Regions from separate parts of the Nonomuraea sp. NPDC049649 genome, predicted to be linked through region 2. Evidence: riboswitches for the same ligand, from Rfam matches in the RefSeq annotation. Region 2 holds a riboswitch; the other holds the start of a gene.

Region 1 (6,232 bases), on a different contig from region 2:
GGCGGCTCCTGCACGACGGCGGCGAGGCGGCGCGCGAGCCGGCGGCCGCTCATCCGCCAGATGTCCTCGCCGTCCAGCAGCACCCGCCCCGAGGTGGGGCGCCGTGCGCGGTAGAAGGTGCGCAGCAGGGTGGACTTGCCCGCGCCGTTGGGCCCGGTCAGCGCGACGACCTCGCCGGGCGTCAGGTCGAGGACGGCGTCGCGTACGAGGTCGCGGTCCGCGACGGCGACGCCCACCCGCTCGGCGCGCAGGTGACCGGGCGTCATGAGGCCGCCTTCCGCCGCATCAGCCAGAGGAAGAACGGGCCGCCGGCGAGCGCCGTCAGGATGCCGACCGGGATCTCCTCCGGCGCGATCACCGTACGGGCCGCCAGGTCGGCGGCGATCAGGAAGGCCGCGCCCAGCAGCGCGGCGGCCGGGAGCGCCCGCCGGTGCCCGGCGCCGGTCAGCAGGCGCACGATGTGCGGGAGCATCAGCCCGACGAACCCGATGGCGCCGCTGACCGCGACGACGGCGCCGACCATCAGGGCGACGAGGACGAAGAGGCAGGCGCGGAAGCGGTGCACGTTCAGCCCCAGGGAGGCGGCCGCCTCCTCCCCCGCCAGCAGCAGGTCGAGCGGGCGGGACACGCCGAGCAGCGCCACCGTGCCGAGCAGCACCGCCGCGGCCGGGATCGGGACCAGGTCCCAGGAGGTGCCGCCGAAGCCGCCCAGCATCCAGCGCATCGCCGACTCGGTCTTGCGCGGGTCGCCGGAGGTGACGATGAGGTAGCCGGCGATCGCCGAGAGCACTTCGGCCGTCGCCACCCCGGCCAGGATGAGCCGGACCGTGGTCATCCGGCCGCCGGAGCGGGCCAGGACGTACACCAGCGTCAGCGCGCCCAGCGCCCCGATGAACGCGGCCAGCGGCAGCGAGAACGCGCCGAACACCGTGAGGTTGAGGACCAGGACGAGCACCGCGCCGACGCTCGCCCCGGACGAGACGCCCAGCAGCATCGGGTCGGCCAGCGGGTTGCGCACGAGGGCTTGCAGGGCCATCCCGCAGACCGACAGCGCCGCCCCGGCGACGCCGCACAGCAGCACGCGCGGCGCCCGCACGTCCAGCACGATCGTCTCCCTGACCGGCGGCCAGGTGGGGTCGACCAGCGCGGGCACGGCCCGGTGGGCGAGGATGCCCCACACCTCGCCGGCGGCCAGCGGGACGGACCCGGCCGCGATCCCGGCCGTGGCCGCTGCCAGGACGAGGGCGGCGAGCAGGGTCAGGACCAGCGCGTACGGCAGGCGGGGCACGGCGGCGGCGAGCGCGGTCACGAGAAGCGGTCCGGGTGGAGCTGCCCGGCCAGCGACTCGACCCCTTCCGGCACCCGGACGCCGAGCACCGTGGCCGACAGCGGCAGCACCGCGAACCGCTGCTGCTTGATCGCCGGGACGTCCTTGAGCGCCGGGCTGGACAGGAGGAACCTCTTCTTGTCCGCCACCGGCCGGTCGCCGTAGTCGTAGATGACGATCGCCTCGGGCGCGCGGTCGGCCACCTGCTCGAACGACACGTCGCCGAACGCCTTGCCCAGGTCGGCGAAGAGGTTCACGCCCCCGGCCCGGCTGATCATGTCGTTGCCGATGCCGGCCCCGCCCGCGGTGAACGCTGTCTTGTCGCCGCTGTCGTACACGAACACCTTGACCGGCTCGGCGCCCCGCACCTTCTCCTCGACGCTCTCCAGCACGGCGCGCATCTCCGCGACGCGCCGTTCGGCGCGGTCCCGCACGCCGAAGATCCGGCCGATGGTACGGATCTCCTCCTCCAGGAGATCCACGGTCACCGGGCCGTCCGGGCAGGCCTCCAGGCTGAGGTACGCGTCGATCCCGGCCTTGGCCAGCGCTTCCCTGCTGCGCCCTCCCTCGTCGAAGGCGCTGCGGAACCCGCCGTACACGAAGTCGGGCTCGGCCGACAGCAGGACCTCGTACGACGGATACTCCTCCGCGAGCACCTTCACGCTGTCGTAGGCGGCTCGGTACTCGGGCGGGATGCGGTCATCCAGGAAGGCGGTGCCGGCCATCGACCTCTCCAGCCCGAGGGCCAGCATGATCTCGGTGACGTGCTGGTTCATCGTGACCGCCCGCTGCGGGGGCCGCTGGTACGTGGTGGTCACCCCGCAGTTGGTCACCGTGACCGGGTAGCCGGCGGCGGTGGGCCGGGGCGGGGAGACCTGCGCGGTGCCGCATCCAGTCATCAGCGCGACGACCAGCAGGATCGTGAAAGGGAGCGAGCGTGAGCTCGTCATGGGCGGAGCCTTTCCTGACCGGCGTGACAGGGCGGGATCGGTCAAGCAGGCGCCCACGCCGAGCAGGGGAAATGGCGTCGTGTCGGCATCGTGGCATGGCGGCCACCGTCCTCTCTTGGGGAGATCCGCCCCAATTTCTTCGAGGAGGCGACCGCGTGAGTCTCCTGGCTCCCGGGTCAGCGCTCGCCCCGGCCTTCCCACCCGCACGGGCAGTGGCGTGTTCGGGGTCCGCTCGCCGGTCACAGTGGCGGGACCGCGCCGGATTCACACCGGCTTCCTCGTTCCGCCGTCGCCTACGTCCGGCATCGTCTCATAGATGTTCCTGCACCTTCGGAACAGCCTGGGCACATTGACGGGGACGGGGAGAAAGGATACGTTCCGGTGGATTTCACGGTTGTCCAAGGGAAATCCGGTGAGAAGCCGGTGCGGACGCGCCACTGTATCCGGGACGCAGATCCCGGGAGCCAGGTCGCTTGGCAGCCGTGACCTCGGTACATGGGACGCGTCAACCCTGAGGAGGATCGATGAGCGGGCTGTCCACCCCGTCTGCCATTCCCTTTCCACGGCTCGGCCCCTGGCTGCTCGCCGTGCCTGTGCTGCTGCTCGTGGCGTACCTCGTCCTGATGGACAACGGCGCGGTCTCGCAGACGGGCGCCTTCCTGCACGAGCTGATGCACGACGGGCGGCACCTGCTCGGCGTGCCGTGCCACTAGGGGACGGCGTGGTACGGACCTTCGTGGTCAGGGGCCTGCTCCTGGGGCTCCTGGCCGGACTGATCGCGGGCGGATTCGCCTTCGCCTTCGGGGAACCGCAGGTGGACGCGGCGATCGCGCTGGAAGAGGCCGCGGACGGGCACTCGCACGGCCACGGCTCGGAGGCCGAGGTCAGCAGGCCGGTGCAGAAGGCGGGGCTGTTCCTCGCGACCGGGCTGTACGGGGTGGCCGTGGGCGGGATCTTCGCGCTGGTGTTCGCCGGGCTGCGCGGGCGGGTCGGGCCGCGGTCGGACGGGCTGCTGGCGCTGGCGGCGGCGGGGACGGCGTTCGTCGCGGTCATTCTCGTCCCATTCCTGAAATATCCGGCCAACCCGCCTGCCGTCGGCGACCCCGAGACCATCGACAGCCGGACCTTCCTGTACGTGGTGATGGTCCTCGTCGGGCTGGCCGCGGCGGCGATCGCGGTGGCGACGTCCCGCCGCGTCCACGCCGGACCGTGGCCCCGATGGCTCGCCTCCGTGGTGGCGTTCCTCTTGCCGGTGGTGGCCGCCTGGGTGCTGCTGCCCACGGTCGACGAGGTGCCCGACGGCTTCCCCGGCACGCTGCTGTGGGAGTTCCGGCTCGCCTCGATCGGCACCCAACTCGTCTTCTGGGCGGCCTTCGGCGCGCTCTTCGGCTGGGCCTGCGACCGGGCGGCCCAGCGCGGCGCGGCTCCGGTGGGCGCCGCCGCGCCAGGCTGACGTGCTGTTCATCCGGCACGCCACCACCCCGGGTACGCGCGGTTCCTGCTTCCCCACGGACGAGGACGCGGACCCCTCCAGCCTGACCCGGGCCGTCGTCGTGGCCTCGGCGGGGTTCGCCGGGGTCACGGCGGCCTGGGTCGCTCCGGTGAGCGCCGCGCGGCAGACCGCCGTTGCGCTGGGGCTGGCGGTGCGTGAGACGGCCGCGCTCGCGGAGGCGGACTGCGGCCGGTGGGGCGGTCTGTCGTACGAGCGAGTCGCGGAAGAAGAGCCGGACGCGCTCGCCCTGTGGCTGTCAGACCCCGGCGCCGCTCCGCACGGCGGTGAGCCGCTGACCGCGCACGCCGCCAGGGTGGCGCGCTGGCTCGACGGCGTGCGGGAGGAGCCGGACGGAGTCGTGGTCTGCGGTGTCGGCACGATCCGGGCGGCGCTGGCTCACGCGCTCGGGCTCGGCCCGCTCGGCGCCGCCCGCTTCGACCTGGCTCCCCTGTCCACCACCCGGCTTACCGTCACCAGGGACGGCTGGCGGGTCGCCCACGTCAACCGCCCGTTGTGATCACGCGTTGCCCAGCACGCGAGTGACCTCGATCTCCAGGACCACCCTGGACGGGTTCGGCCGGGGCGGCTTGTAGCGGGCGGCGTAGCGGCGCTCGGCGTCCGCGACCTGCTCGGGTTCGGTCCGTACCACGGCCCGGCCCTCCAGCGTCGACCACCGGCGGCCGTCCACCTGGCACAGCGCCACCGGCGCGCCGGTCTCCCCGATGAGCCTGGCCTTGTACGAGGTCCCGGAGGTGATCACGCGGGCGATGCCGGTCTCCAGATCCAGGGTCGCCCCCACCGGCACCACGTGCGGCGGCCCGGCGGAGCGGGCGGTCGAAAGAGTGCACAGGTGCCGCTCCTGCCAGAACGCGGCGAACCCCTCCCCCTGCTCGGCCAGGTTCACGACCCTCCTCAGCTGCTCCGCGAGAGCAGCATCGTACATCCGCAGCTGGTGACGCGGCTGTCCGGCATCGGCGTGAAAGGTTCACGACCGGTGTGCCCTCAGCCTGCGGCGACTCACCGCGTACCGCTCCGTACAGGCTTCGCGGGGTGTCAGCGGCACGCCTGCGTGGAACGATTGGCACGTGCATGTCGGCAGGCCCCTCCTACGTGCCTTGCGTGCCACGGTGTTCGCCGTGGCCTGCGTCCTGGTGTCGGCCGGGATGCACGTTCTGGCCGGTGGCGCCGCCATAGCGCCCGGTGTCCTGGTGCCGGCGCTGATGCTGACCTGGGCCGGGGCGTACGCCATCGGAGCCTGTCAGCGCGGCGGGGGCGTGCTGCTCGCCGCCTGCTCGGCCGCCCAGTACGGCATGCACTGCCTGTTCACCGTCGGCGCCGAGCCGGTGCCGGTTCCGCTGACCCATGTCCATGGCGACAGCGGGGTGGGCATGTTCCTGGTCCACGCGGCGGTGGCTCTGCTGTCGTCGTGGTGGCTGGAGCGCGGCGAGGCCGCCCTGGCCATGATCGCGCACCTGGCCGTCACCTCGCTGAGCGTGCTCTGGGCCCGGCTGCTGCTCCTGCTCGCCGTCCCGCCGGTCACCGGACGGCAGCCGCTCCGCCCCCGGGTGGATCACGAGCCTGCCCGGCTGCGGCGGCTCCTGCTCGCCGCCAGCCTGCGCCGCCACGGGCCTCCCCCGTTCGCCGCCGCTCTCTGACAGGGCCGTAAGCCCGTTTCACGGCCGCGGCCGGCCGCCCCGTTTCCCCGCCGTCCCCACGTACGGCCGAACACACCTTCTCGCGGCGGCGCGCACCCGTCGTGGCGCGCGCCCTTCCACGGAGACCCCATGACTTCTACCGAAACACGCCCTGACGCCGCCCCCGAACCCTCCCCCGGCCCGTCGCCGGTCTGGGCCTCACTCAAGCCGCTCATCCTCCGCCTGCATTTCTACGCCGGAATCCTCATCGCCCCTTTCCTGCTCGTCGCCGCCTCCACCGGCCTGCTGTATGCCGCTTCCCTCCAGATCGAGCAGGTCGTGCACCGCCACGAGCTGACCGTTCCCGTAGGCGAGCAGCGGCTGCCGCTCACCCGGCAGGTCGCCGCCGCGCAGACCGCGCGTCCTGACGGGAAGGTCACCGCGGTGCGCACCCCGGGCGGGGCGAACGAGAGCACACACGTCCTGATGGACGTGCCCGGCCTGCCGGAAAGCACCCAGCTGGCCGTCTTCGTCGATCCCTACACGGGCCAGGTGCGCGGCACGCTGGAGAGCTACGGCGGCGCGGGCGCTCTCCCGGTCCGCGCCTGGATCTCCAACCTGCACCGTCACCTGCACCTGGGCGAGCCGGGCCGGCTCTACAGCGAGCTGGCGGCCGGTTGGCTGTGGGTGGTCGCGCTGGGCGGCCTGGCGCTCTGGGTCACCAGGCGCCGCCGTACCCGCCGGCTGCGCAGCCTGCTCGCCCCCGACCGGTCGCTGTCGGGGGCGCGCCGGCGCCTGTCCTGGCACGGGTCCGTCGGCCTGTGGGCGG
Region 2 (6,232 bases):
ACGACACGCTCGCCGCCGTGCAGGAGCTCAAGCGCAAGGGCGGCCGGGTGATCGGCATCGTCAACGCGGTCGGCAGCGCCATCGCCCGCGAGGTCGACGGCGGCGTCTACCTGCACGCGGGCCCGGAGGTGTCGGTGGCCTCGACCAAGGCGTTCACCTCGACCGCGGTGGCGTTCGCGCTGCTGGCGCTCCACCTGGGCCGGGTGCGCGACCTGTCGCCGGCCGACGGCCGGCGCATCTGCGAGGGCCTGCGCAGGCTGCCCGACCAGGTGGAGGAGATCCTCACCCAGGGCGACAAGATCGCCGAGCTGGCGCGCAAGTACGCCAAGCACGCGGGCATGATGTTCGTCGGCCGGGTCCGCGGCTACCCGGTGGCCCGGGAGGGCGCGCAGAAGCTCAAGGAGATCTCGTACGTGCACGCCGAGGCCTACCCGGCCAGTGAGCTCAAGCACGGCCCGCTCGCGCTGATCGGCCCGGAGATGCCGACGGTGGCGATCGTCCCCGACGACGAGCTGCTCGACAAGAACCTCACCACGCTCGGCGAGATCCGCGCCCGCGGCGGCAGCGTGCTGATGGTCGGCCACCGCGAGCCGGACGCCAAGCTGGCCGAGGACTGCATCGTGGTGCCCAAGAACGAGATCGAGCTGGACCCGATCCTGCTCACGATCCCGCTCCAGCTCTTCGCCTACCACGCCGCGGTGGCGCTGGGCAGGGACGTCGACAAGCCCCGCAACCTGGCCAAGAGCGTTACGGTCGAGTAGCGGAAAGGCGGGGTTAGCAAACCCTTACCGTTCGGCTGGGTCATAGTCGGAATCCCGCCCGTGTCGCCCGCGGAGGTGAGCGCCTAGGCTCGAAAAGGTGCCTCAGTCAGACCCTCACACTCCCAACCCCGACACTCCCAATCTCGCCCGGATGTACGACTACCTCCTCGGCGGGAAGGACAACTTCGCGGTCGACCGCGAGGCCCTGGACCGGCTGGCCGACCTCATCCCGGAGGCGGTGCCGCAGGCGCGCGCCGCCCGGGGGTTCCTCCAGCGCGCGGTACGATACGCCGCCGCGCAGGGCGTCGACCAGTTCCTGGACGTGGGCAGCGGCCTGCCCACGCAGGGCAATGTGCACGAGGTGGTCCCGGACGCCCGGGTCGTCTACGTCGACCACGACCCGGTGGTGGCCGAGCACGGGCGGGCGCTGCTGGGCGACCGGGACCGGGCGGTCTTCGTCGAGGCCGACCTGCTCGACCCGGTGCGGATGCTGGACCAGGCCGCCGCCCACCTCGACCCGGCCCGCCCGGTCGGGGTGCTGCTGGTGTCGGTGCTCCACTTCGTGCCCGACAGCGTGAACCCGCACGCCGTGCTCGCCTGCCTGCGGGGTGCGCTGGCGCCGGGCAGCCACCTGGCGATCGCGCACGCCACCTCCTCGGGCGACGCCCCGGCGGGCGGCACCCGCCGGGGCCCGGAGGAGATCCAGGCGTTCTTCGGCGACTTCGTCATGGTCGAGCCCGGCCTGGTGCAGGCCCACGAGTGGCGGCCCGACCGGCCGCGGCTGGTCGGCGGCACCCGGCTGCCGCTGCTGGCCGGGATGGCCTGGAAACCTTAGCGGGTGATATCCGGCATGTGTAACTCTGTGTGATCTGTCAATAACCTGAAGTGGATACTTCGGGGGAGGCGGTTCATGCGGCGAAGGCGGTTCCTCACATCGGGCCTGGGAGTGGCCGCCTGCCTGGCGGGCTGCGGCCGGTCTGCGGGGAAGCCGCCCGGCTCGTACGAGATCCTGCCCGGCGGCGAGCGCTGGGGGCGCGTCGCCGACGCGTTCGCCCGGGCGGCCCGCGCGGAAGGCTACAAGGTCGGCGGGCCGGGGCCGGTCACCACGCTCACCGTCACCGGGCTGCCCGCGCTCGCCGCCGCCGCGCTGAACGCGGCCGAGTCGCCCCTCGACGGCGCCACCCCGCTCGCCCGGCTGGCCGGCGAGGTGGGGGTGGTGCTGGTGCCGCAGGACTCGCGGTTCGCCACCTTCGACGCGTTCGGCGCCCACCTGCGCGCCGGTCCCGCCGGGACGCCGCTCGCGGGCGGGCCGCAGGGCTCGCCCGACCATCTGCTGTTCGGGCTCATCGCCCGGGGACTCGGCGCCGACACGCGGCAGGTCGACTACACCGGCTACCCCGGCACCGCCGAGGCCGCGGGCGCGCTGCTGGCCGGGCGCGTCGCCGCCGCGGCCGGCACGCTCGCCGGCTGGCGGCCCTACATCGACGGGGGCCGGGTGCGGGTGCTGGCCGTCTCGTGCGCCGAGCGGTTCCCCGGGGTGGACGCGCCCAGCCTGCTGGAGTGCGGAGTCCGGGTCAACTTCACGAGCTGGAGCGCCGCCGTCGGGCCCGGCGACATGCCCGAGACGGCCCGCGCCGCGGCCGTCGGCATGTGCGAGGAGGTGACCGGCTCGCCCGGCTGGCGCCGCACCTGCCAGGAGGGCGGCTGGTCGGTGGTCCCGCTGGCCGGGGAGCTCTTCGCCGCCTGGGTCGCCGCCGAGATCCGCCGCACCAAGACCGTGCTCCAGGACCTCGGCCTCCTCGAAAGCGGCAAGGGCACAACATGATGTGGTGGTTGCGGAAGCAGCCACTAGATGTAGGATCACGTTCGTTCGCCGGTCCGCCCCCGCCCGGGGCGGCGCAAAAGGGAACCCGGTGCGAATCCGGGGCTGCCCCGCAGCGGTGAGCGGGAACGACCGCCGTCAACGAGCACTGGAAGCCATCCGGGAAGCGACGGCCAGTAGGAGTGTGCCAGACGCCCGCGAGCCCGAAGACCTGCCGGCGATCCACCATGTCCAGGGCCTCGAGGGAGGGCCCGGGGGCGTAGCGGCGCGCGCCGCCGTGCTCTCGCGTGCCCTCACGGGGCCGAGCTCGCGAGGAGAGAGCACGTGACACAGATCGTCGAGGGTGACCGGCGGCAGGCCATCGAGGAGGCCGCCGCCCGGGTGATCACCGACCCGGCGAACTCGCGGGTGGCCGCCGGGCTGCTCGCCGAGGAGATCGCCGAGGAGGCCGCCGCGGAGGGGGTGCGGACGTTCTCCGAATCCGTCGCCGCCACCCACGCGGCCGGGCTGATCCAGGACGGGCTCGCGGAGTTCGTCGCCGCGCACGCCGCCGAGCTGGACGCGCTCGTCCGCGACGAGGCGGACGGCCGCTTCGAGTACTTCGGGCTGCGCACCGTCTACGACCGCTACCTGCTGCGCCACCCCGTCAGCCGGGCCGTGCTGGAACGGCCCCAGCACTTCTTCCTCCGCGTCGCCTGCGGGCTGTCGCGGACCGTCGCCGAGGCCGCCGAGCTCTACCGGCTGATGTCCAGCCTGTCCTACCTGCCCAGCTCGCCGACGCTGTTCAACGCGGGCGCGCGCCGCCCGCAGCTCTCGTCGTGCTTCCTGCTCGACTCGCCGCGCGACGAGCTGGAGGCGATCTACGAACGGTACGGTCAGGTCGCCCGGCTGTCGAAGTACGCGGGAGGCATCGGCATCTCGTGGACCCGGATCCGCTCCCGCGGCTCGCTGATCCGCGGCACCAACGGCCACTCCAACGGCATCGTCCCGTGGCTGCGCACCCTGGACGCCTCGGTCGCCGCGGTCAACCAGGGCGGCCGGCGCAAGGGCGCCGCCTGCGTCTACCTGGAGACCTGGCACGCCGACATCGAGGAGTTCCTGGAGCTGCGCGACAACACCGGCGAGGACGCCCGCCGCACCCACAACCTCAACCTGGCCAACTGGGTGCCCGACGAGTTCATGCGCCGCGTCGAGGCCGACGAGGTCTGGTCGCTGTTCGACCCGAAGGAGGTCCCCGACCTGCCCGACCTGCACGGCGAGGCGTTCACCCGCGCCTACCGGGCCTACGAGGCCGAGGGCCGCCACGTACGGCAGATCCCGGCCAGGACCCTGTACGGCCGGATGATGCGCACGCTCGCGCAGACCGGCAACGGCTGGATGACCTTCAAGGACGCGGCCAACCGCACCTCCAACCAGACCGCCCGGCCGGAGAACGTCATCCACCTGTCCAACCTGTGCACCGAGATCCTGGAGGTCACCAGCGACGGCGAGACCGCGGTCTGCAACCTCGGCTCCGTCAACCTCGCCGCCCACCTCGACGGGCACAGCGGCCTCGACTGGGAGCGGCTGCGCGCCACCGTCCGCACCGCCGTGCGGTTCCTGGACCGCACCATCGACCTCGGCTTCTACCCGACGCCCGAGGCCGAGAAGGCCAACCTGCGCTGGCGGCCCGTCGGGCTCGGCGTGATGGGGCTGGCCGACGTGTTCTTCGCACTCCGCCTGCCGTTCGACTCGCCGCGGGCGCTGGAGCTGTCCACCCGCATCGCCGAGGAGATCGCGCTGGCCGCCTACGACACCTCGGCCGACCTGGCAGCCGAACGCGGGCGGCACCCCTCGTACGACGACACCCGCGCCGCGACCGGCGTGCTCCACCCCGACCACTACGGCGCCGCCGGCTCGCCGCGCTGGGACGCGCTCCGCGAGAAGATCGCCGTCACCGGGCTGCGCAACTCGCTGCTCGTCGCCGTCGCGCCGACCGCCACCATCGCCTCCATCGCCGGCTGCTACGAGTGCATCGAGCCGCAGGTGTCCAACGTGTTCAAGCGGGAGACCCTGTCGGGCGAGTTCCTCCAGGTCAACCGCTATCTCGTGGCCGACCTGCGGGAGCGCGGGCTGTGGACGGACCGTACCCGCGACGAGCTGAAACGCGCCGACGGCTCGGTGCAGCAGGTGCCCGGCATCCCCGACGACCTCAAGCTGCTCTACCGCACCGCCTGGGAGCTGCCGCAGAAGGCGCTCATCGACCTGGCCGCCGCCCGCCAGCCCTACGTCGACCAGGGGCAGTCGCTCAACCTGTTCATGGCCGCGCCGACCATCGGCAAGCTCTCGTCGATGTACGCCTACGCCTGGAAGCGGGGCCTGAAGACCACGTACTACCTGCGTTCCCGCCCGGCCACCCGGATCGCGCAGACCACCGTCCAGCAGGCCTGCTCGCTGGAGAACCCCGACATCTGCGAAGCCTGCCAGTAAGGAGACCTGCTCATGCTGCTCGACCCCGGAATGGACCTCACCCTGCGCCCGATGCGCTACCCGGACTTCTACGAGCGTTACCGGGCCGCCATCCGCAACACCTGGACGGTGGAGGAGGTCGACCTGCACTCCGACGTGGCCGACCTGGCCCGGATGACCGCCCAGGAACGGCACCTGATCAACCGGCTGGTCGCGTTCTTCGCCACCGGCGACTCGATCGTCGCCAACAACCTGGTGCTCAACCTCTACCAGCACGTCAACGCCCCCGAGGCCCGGCTCTACCTGAGCCGGCAGCTCTTCGAGGAGGCCGTGCACGTGCAGTTCTACCTGACGCTGCTCGACACCTACCTGCCCGACCCGGACGAGCGGGTCAAGGCGTTCGCCGCGATCGAGCACATCCCGTCGATCCGCGACAAGGCCGAGTTCTGCTTCCGGTGGATCGACTCGATCGGCGACCTGAAGCGCCTGGAGAGCCCCGCCGACCGGCGGCGGTTCCTGCTCAACCTCATCTGCTTCGCCGCCTGCATCGAGGGGCTGTTCTTCTACGGTGCCTTCGCGTACGTCTACTGGTTCCGCTCCCGCGGCCTGCTCAGCGGGCTCGCCACCGGGACGAACTGGGTGTTCCGCGACGAGTCCATGCACATGGAGTTCGCCTTCAGCGTCGTCGACACCGTCCGCGCCGAAGAGCCCGGCCTCTTCGACGACGAGCTGACCGAGCAGGTCGGCCGCATGATGGAGGAGGCGGTCGCCGCCGAGCTGGCCTTCGCCCGCGACCTGTGCGGCGACGGCATGCCCGGCATGTCCGCCGAGCAGATGCGCGCCTACCTGGAGTACGTCGCCGACCAGCGGCTGGCCAGGCTCGGCATGCCGAGACGCTACGGTTCCGCGAACCCGTTCGCCTTCATGGAACTCCAAGACGTACAGGAGCTGGCAAACTTCTTCGAACGCCGCGTATCCGCTTACCAGATCGCAGTCGAGGGCAATGTGACCTTCGACGAGGCTTTCTAGATCTTCAGGAGGTCGCTTCACGTGCATGTCCCCGGCGCCTGGCTGAACCTGGCCGCCGCCGTGATCGGTGCGGTCCTCGGCCTGGAACTGACCCGGCAGATCCTGATCCGGGTGGGGCGCAAGTGGCCGGTCAGCCGCCGGCTGGTCAAGCGCTGCCACTGGCCGGCGGTGG

What was found. Region 2 has a riboswitch for cobalamin ahead of AB0J42_RS16505 (ribonucleoside-diphosphate reductase subunit alpha). Riboswitches for the same ligand answer to the same signal wherever they lie in the genome.
Region 1: another riboswitch for cobalamin. It lies ahead of AB0J42_RS24285 (CbtB-domain containing protein); the one in region 2 lies ahead of AB0J42_RS16505 (ribonucleoside-diphosphate reductase subunit alpha).

The regions. Positions count from the first base shown of each region.
Region 1 is NZ_JBFAOH010000021.1:17,570-23,801, reverse strand. Features, by position in the region: gene AB0J42_RS24300 (ABC transporter ATP-binding protein) at 1-266, opposite strand, end outside; gene AB0J42_RS24295 (iron chelate uptake ABC transporter family permease subunit) at 263-1,309, opposite strand; gene AB0J42_RS24290 (ABC transporter substrate-binding protein) at 1,306-2,277, opposite strand; cobalamin riboswitch at 2,409-2,602, opposite strand; cobalamin riboswitch at 2,640-2,769, shown strand; gene AB0J42_RS24285 (CbtB-domain containing protein) at 2,802-2,990, shown strand; gene AB0J42_RS24280 (CbtA family protein) at 2,999-3,730, shown strand; gene AB0J42_RS24275 (histidine phosphatase family protein) at 3,732-4,286, shown strand; gene AB0J42_RS24270 (pyridoxamine 5'-phosphate oxidase family protein) at 4,287-4,712, opposite strand; gene AB0J42_RS24265 (hypothetical protein) at 4,885-5,424, shown strand; gene AB0J42_RS24260 (PepSY domain-containing protein) at 5,554-6,232, shown strand, end outside.
Region 2 is NZ_JBFAOH010000010.1:191,733-197,964, reverse strand. Features, by position in the region: gene glmS (glutamine--fructose-6-phosphate transaminase (isomerizing)) at 1-761, shown strand, start outside; gene AB0J42_RS16515 (SAM-dependent methyltransferase) at 859-1,596, shown strand; gene AB0J42_RS16510 (tripartite tricarboxylate transporter substrate-binding protein) at 1,672-2,586, shown strand; cobalamin riboswitch at 2,619-2,817, shown strand; gene AB0J42_RS16505 (ribonucleoside-diphosphate reductase subunit alpha) at 2,908-5,052, shown strand; gene AB0J42_RS16500 (ribonucleotide-diphosphate reductase subunit beta) at 5,065-6,060, shown strand; gene AB0J42_RS16495 (mechanosensitive ion channel family protein) at 6,082-6,232, shown strand, end outside.